3 regions of the Brucella sp. NBRC 12950 genome follow, and region 1 is predicted to be linked to each of the others. Evidence: riboswitches for the same ligand, from Rfam matches in the RefSeq annotation. Region 1 holds a riboswitch; each other region holds the start of a gene.

Region 1 (2,200 bases):
CAGACCATTGCTCAAGGACGGTCTTATAGGGCGTCATGAATTGTTCCTGAGCGAATATGCCCTGCTCAACAGCCAATCGGCTTCGCTCTTCGCGATCATAGACAACACGTGTCAGTGAGTAGTCCTCATGTTCAAGGCTTGGCCGAAAGCAAGCCCCAGCTACCGAATTGGCATTGTAAATCTCGGGCCGATAGATCTTCTGAAAAGTCTCCATCGTACTGATTGTGCCGATAAGCTCAAGATTGGTATAGTCATCAAGGAGGTCGCCAACAAAATAGAAGGCGAATGGCGCAACACTGTTGGGCGGCATGAAGAAGCGGACCCGCAACCCCATTTTTTGAAAATATTGATCAGTCAAAGATAATTCACTTTGACGATACTCTACACCCAGCACCGGATGGTAATTACCAGTCCGGTGATATGTTTTACTGCTGGATGCACTTAAGCAGATCACGGGTGGCTTTCGAAAATGTTCTTCGTAAGCATTCGACTTGAGGAAACATTTGAATAGCTTTCCATGCAGGTCGCCGAAGTCATCTGGAATGCTGAACGTGGAGCGCCCCTTGTTATATTCGGGCAGAACGACGCTAAAGTCGTAATCTCGAACATAAGAAGAGAAGTTGTTTCCAACAATGCCTTCGATCCGTTCGCCAGTCTTTTGATCAACGATATTGGCTTTCAATATCTCTATCAGGGGGAAAGCATCCGAGTTGCCTTCCGCATCAATATTCATCTCGACCGAGATGATTTCGAGTTCAACCCTATAGCGATTGCCATCGGTATTATCCCAATGCGCCAGAGCGTTGAACCGATTATCAATCATTCTCAGCGCGTTACGAAGGTTCTCCTGGCGGTTCCTCCCCCTGGCTAAATTTGCAAAGTTGGTCGTTACACGCGTGTTGGTTGAGGGCAGATAGTTCTCATCAAAACGATGGAAATTTAGATGAAACGTGAAATCGTCACGCCTCGTGATCGGTTGACGATTAACATATGGCTCGCCGCTCGCGGCGACCGGAATTGCGGTTTGAGACATGACTCACCCCAAAAAGTTGGGGGCATGGGTCAGCGAACTCATAGCAATAGGGACCGCTACGCGGCCTTCGCTACGGCACACCGGGACACCCCGCCCGTGGACGTTACTTTGCGAAGGCAGGTCTCCTGGCTCGCGGGTCATTGCTTCTCTCCGTCTTCCCAGGGAGAACCCCAGTGACATTCTGGACATCAGCTTGCCGCTTACAGTTGCGGGGGCAGCGTCGGCTTTCCCAATAGTCTGGGGCACCAACTTCCCTCTTAGCCCCGGCACATCTAAGAGACGACCGGAGAACCTAGGCCAAGTAACTTTCCTGTATCGGACGCAAAATGTCAATAGCACATAAAGAAATGTTTATATCTTTAAGTCGCAAACTGCAGGGCCAAGCTGTTCCTGGCAGAATGCTCATCTGCTTGACCGCTAGTTCCTTTCATTGCTCCTGGAAGGATCGATTACCAGCATTGCCGTGTGGAGATCCGGCCTCTCGATTCTAACATTCGTCGCTAATCTCAGGCCGATTCCGCGAAAAATTGGAAACATCCACCGCTGTCTTCTCCGTACGCCCAAATCGCGATCGTATAAGCGAAGATTATCAACGCTATTTTGACGACGCGCTTATTGTATTTTTGATCTGCATGCTGTTGTGATCGTCACCAACGGTGGGGTTTCGGTCTATTTGGAGGAAGTTTGAATGCGAATGTTTCTGATTACGGGTCTGTTGACCCTTATGGCAACCGGTGGGGGCTTTGCTGCTACGTGTGAGCAAAGCTTTAAGTCAGAGGGAGTTCCGCTCTTAACTCCGACTGTCTATCGCGCGACACAAAGCTTTACTGGTATCAAATCGTCGGATGCCTTGCAGCGTATGGCACAAGCCATCGCAGCCGACGGCTTTTCTGGCATCACGATCAACAAGCAGCTCTCGTCCATTGACGCCTTTCAAGATGGATCTGGATCGGGTCGCATGCAGACCTTGCGCGTGACCGCTCGTAAGCAGGGCAAGGGCATACGCGTTGACGCTATCTTCACACTCAAAGTGGGGCAGACGATGAGCACGTCGGTGGCGCGCAAAGGACTTTGCGGTTTCCTAGCTGCGGCAGCACAATAAGCTAACCGGCTCGATTTTCACTACCGTGCCTTAGAAAGCACGTTGATATCGAGCCCGATCGTCTC
Region 2 (2,200 bases), on a different contig from region 1:
TGCCGGAAGACTGGTTCTGGATCTGTTTGATCGGTGCACCGGATTCACGAATATTGGTCAGGCTCAGTGCCACACCACCGCCGCGCTTTGAAAGCTGCAAGGCGGAATTGATGGAGCGACCAATCGATTCCATGTTGTCTTCAACGCGCAACAGGAAACACGAGACCAGTTCGCCACGCTGCTTTTTGCCTGCATTGAGGAAGGTTGGTGTTGCCGGTTGATAACGGCCCGCAATGATTTCATCGACCATTTCGCGTGCGTGCTGTTCATTACCACGCGCAAGCGCAAGCGCCACCATGCAAACACGGTCTTCGTAGCGTTCGAGATAGCGCTTACCGTCGAAGGTTTTCAGCGTATAGCTGGTATAATATTTGAACGCGCCGAGGAAGGTCGGAAAACGGAATTTCTTATCATAGGCATGATCGAAAAGATCGCGCACGAAATTGAAGGAATACTGATCCAGTACTTCCTGTTCGTAATAGCCTTCATCGACCAGATAATCGAGCTTCTCACGCAGATTGTGGAAGAAAACCGTGTTCTGGTTGACGTGCTGCAGGAAATATTGCTGTGCCGCCTGCCGATCGCGATGCAGCTGAATCTTTCCCTCGTCATCATAGAGGTTCAGCATCGCATTGAGCGCGTGATAATCAAGCGAGGTCTCAGCAAGCTTCTGTGGCTTGCTACCCGATGCAGCACCCGTTGCCGCAGATGGCTCCTGCTTTTCCGATGAGGCGACCGTCTCGCGCTCACGGGTCAAGGTTGTGTCTGCCGTGTCCAAAATCGTTCCATCCCGTCTTTAACATTGCCAAGATCTTCGTCGGTTCCCAGCAACTCGAAACGATAGAGATAGGGAACCTGACACTTGGCAGAAATGATGTTGCCTGCGAGGCCAAAGGCCTCTCCGAAATTGCTGTTTCCAGCGGCAATGACGCCGCGAATGAGGGATCGGTTATCCGCATCATTGAGAAAGCGGATGACCGGTTTGGGAACAGCGCCTTTCGCGCCGCCGCCGCCATAGGTTGGCGTTACGAGCACAAAAGGCTCGTTGACCCGCAACAGGCCAGCATTGTCTTCGTAGCTTTCCAACGGAATACGCTTTGAACGCATTCCCAAACGCAGCACAAAGCGATGCGTGTTTTCCGATCGGCTGGAAAAATAGACGATCTGGCCCATCACAAACCCCGGCAGTAGACCGGCATTACGCCAGCGAGCTGATCATATCCGGACGGAAACCCGCCCAATGGGATTCACCCGCAACAACAACCGGCACCTGACGGTATCCGAGGCCCTGAACGAGATCATAAGCATCAGCATCGGCAGAAATGTCGATGACATCATATTCAATGCCCTGACGGTCGAGCGCGCGGGTGGTTGCGGTACACTGGACGCAGGCGGGCTTGCTATAGACGGTAACGTTCATTTTTTCCTCACTGGGGATGGAGCATTTCCAGCACTTCCGCAAAAGCATCTGGCGTTGGAGAATGCGTATAGACAGATGTTTTTATCCACTGCGCCTCAGGCAAATGAAGACGCAACAAGGCATTCGCACATGGCAAAATGTGCGTGAAAAGCAACGAAAACTGAGAGGCTCAACGCGCTTTCAGAGCGCGAATCCTTCAAACTAACCCGTAAAGGGCGGACCTGAACTGTTTGGTCTTGAATTACTCGACATGCTTGTCACCCCGAAGCTTATGAGAGGGATATACGGGGCACCAAAAAGACATGGCATTACAATGCCACAACTTATCGCGCGCCAACCGGACACCCCGCCCGTGGACGTTCTTGTTCAAGGCAGGTCTCCTGGCTCACGACTCAACGCCCGCATCCGTCTTCCCGGCCTGCGCCAGTGACATCTGGATATGAGCTCGCCGCTTACAGTTGCGGGGGCAGCTACGGCTTAACAACATCCATCATGGATACCGCGCACCGTATTCCCATCTTCGCTTTTGATCCTCACGAATCGCAAGAACCTTGAACACAAGATATAGTAGCTGAAGTTAAAAAGTCGTCAATGGATAGACAGATCAAAAAAACTAAATCTAACCTTTGTTTCGTCCAGCCTGTGAATAGCAGGGATATGTAGCCGACTATTCCACAGGCGTAATCGCTTTGGGACGAAACTCGGACTTTATGGCTTTTAAAGCCATGCGGTCCACTATATGTGGTGCCAAAAGTTTCAACCAGCGCCCCAAACGCATTT
Region 3 (2,200 bases), on a different contig from region 1:
AGGGCATTCTCGCGGTGCCGATCAATGGTTCGCTGACGCTGTTTTTGGCGGGTGCTGCATTACAGCTTTTCGCGACAACGAGCCTTGGCATCTTCCTAGCAACGATTGCTGGTTCTATGCCTCAGTTCGGACTTCTCCTGATGCTGGTTCTGCTTCCGTTACAGGTTCTCTCGGGCGGTACAACGCCGCGCGAAAGTATGCCGGAAATTATTCAGAATATCATGCTGGCGGCACCCAACACGCATTTCGTGATGCTCGCGCAATCGGTGCTGTTCCGCGGTGCGGGATTGAGTGTCGTGTGGCCACAATTGCTGGCCATGATTGTAATCGGAAGTGTTCTTTTCTTCTTTGCACTGCGTCGTTTCCGCGACTTCCTGAGATGAAAAATCCATACAATTCAACCATCTGAATCACTTGGCTCTGAATGTGATTCAGATGGGGCACATTGTTGCAGTTGATAATCTGCCATCCCCTTGCTATCGCTCGCCACAGGAAACGGTTCTGTCCGCAAGGATGGATGAAAAGGGAACACGGTGAGGCTCATTTGAAGAGCTGAGACCGAGACTGCCCCCGCAACTGTGACCGGCGAGTCATCCTCCCATGATCGTAAGTTGCGATCATAGCCACTGAATATTCACGTTCGGGAAGGCGGAGGACCGATGAAGACCCGGAAGTCAGGAGACCTGCCGTATCCAGTCACCCATGGCTGACACGAGGGGTGTCCAGTCGCGGCCGTCCGTAGCGGTGACATTGTGAAATGTTGCCGTGGGACAAAGACAAGGCGCTTCCGCCCTGATTTCTGACACCTGCGGTGAAGCAAGGCTTGCACGCAGGAAGTAGAAATAATGCATATTCTCAAACTATCGGCATATCTCACATCCACCGTTCTGGTGGTTACGCCGCTCGACGTATTCGCTCAGACGAAGGCAAGCGTGCAGGATGGAGTTGTGCTTGATACGATTGTCGTCACACCGTTGAGGCGTGCAACATCGTTGCAACGTTCCACATCGTCCGTCACGGTCATTGATCGGGAGGAAATCGACCGATCAGCAGCGCCTGATTTGCAATCGCTTCTTCAGTACTATCCGGGAATTTCGATTACCACCAATGGCGGGCAGGGATCGTCTTCCAATCTCTACATTCGCGGTATGTCGTCAAAACAGACGGTTGTTCTCGTCAATGGTGTGCGAACCGCATCAGCAACGACCGGAGCAACAGCGCTTTCCAATATTCCACTGAGTTCAATTGATCGTATTGAAATCGCGAAAGGCGCGCATTCCTCGCAATATGGTGCGGATGCGATGGGTGGTGTGATTAATATCATCACAAAGCAGGGTGGAGCCTGCGGGGAGCGCTCCTACTGCGGAAGTCTGACAACGGGGGTTACGCATCCATGGGGCGGTTATGCGTCCGGTTCGCTTCAGGGACGCAGCAAGGACGGCATTGATTACGCCTTTGGTGCCGCTGTCACAGGCACACAGGGATATAATTTTACGACACCAGATTCTTTTGGCTATGAGCCTGATCGTGATGGTTTTCTACAGGGTTCGTTTAACTTCTCGCTGTCGAAGGATTTTGATTGGGGGAAGATTTATACTGATGGCCTCCTGAGCCGCGGCCGCAATCAATATGATGCCAAAGCACCGTCTGCTAATGAAGCGTACACAACAGCATTTAGTGGCAAGCTGGGTGCGCGTATCGATCACACCGCTGACTGGTCTTCGACGATCGAGTTCAGCTCTGGTCTCGATCGCAGTCGAAATTTCCGTAAGGGTGTTAGCGGGTCTGATCTGTTTGAAACCAAGCGTTACGGCATCTTTGCTTCGACGGAAAAGCAGTTTGAAACGGGCAATGTTTCGCATGTGTTGACCGGTGGCGTTGAAGCTTACCGCGAGGAAGTCAGCGCTACGACCGAATATGCCAAAACCAGTCGTGATCTGGCTGCGGTATTCGGGCAATACTCGCTCGAATATGATGCGCTGCGCTTTGATGGCGGTGTGCGCTACGATTATAATGAGCAGTTTGGTGACGTGGTCACGTATAATCTCGGCGCGAGCTACGAAATTCTGCCGGATCTCGTGCTGCGTTCTTCGTTTGGCACGGGCTTCCGTGCGCCGACCTTTAATGAGCTTTACTATCCCGGCTTTGCGAATGCCGATCTGCAGCCGGAAAAATCCCGCTCGTATGAGATTGGTCTGAA

The links. A riboswitch is a leader RNA that binds a small molecule or an ion and turns the genes downstream of it on or off. The one in region 1 is predicted to bind cobalamin.
Positions count from the first base shown of each region.
Region 2: linked by a shared signal. The riboswitch ahead of nrdH (glutaredoxin-like protein NrdH) and the one ahead of QSJ70_RS22270 (DUF1852 domain-containing protein) in region 1 are both predicted to bind cobalamin.
Region 3: linked by a shared signal. The riboswitch ahead of QSJ70_RS01545 (TonB-dependent receptor domain-containing protein) and the one ahead of QSJ70_RS22270 (DUF1852 domain-containing protein) in region 1 are both predicted to bind cobalamin.

Region 1 covers NZ_BSQC01000015.1:89,125-91,324, reverse strand. The annotation lists gene QSJ70_RS22270 (DUF1852 domain-containing protein) at 1-1,033, opposite strand, end outside; cobalamin riboswitch at 1,132-1,344, opposite strand; gene QSJ70_RS22265 (hypothetical protein) at 1,722-2,135, shown strand.
Region 2 covers NZ_BSQC01000011.1:189,981-192,180, forward strand. The annotation lists gene nrdE (class 1b ribonucleoside-diphosphate reductase subunit alpha) at 1-778, opposite strand, end outside; gene nrdI (class Ib ribonucleoside-diphosphate reductase assembly flavoprotein NrdI) at 754-1,173, opposite strand; gene nrdH (glutaredoxin-like protein NrdH) at 1,199-1,420, opposite strand; cobalamin riboswitch at 1,774-1,989, opposite strand; gene QSJ70_RS18930 (SDR family oxidoreductase) at 2,088-2,200, opposite strand, start outside.
Region 3 covers NZ_BSQC01000001.1:329,227-331,426, forward strand. The annotation lists gene QSJ70_RS01540 (ABC transporter permease) at 1-383, shown strand, start outside; cobalamin riboswitch at 480-705, shown strand; gene QSJ70_RS01545 (TonB-dependent receptor domain-containing protein) at 846-2,200, shown strand, end outside.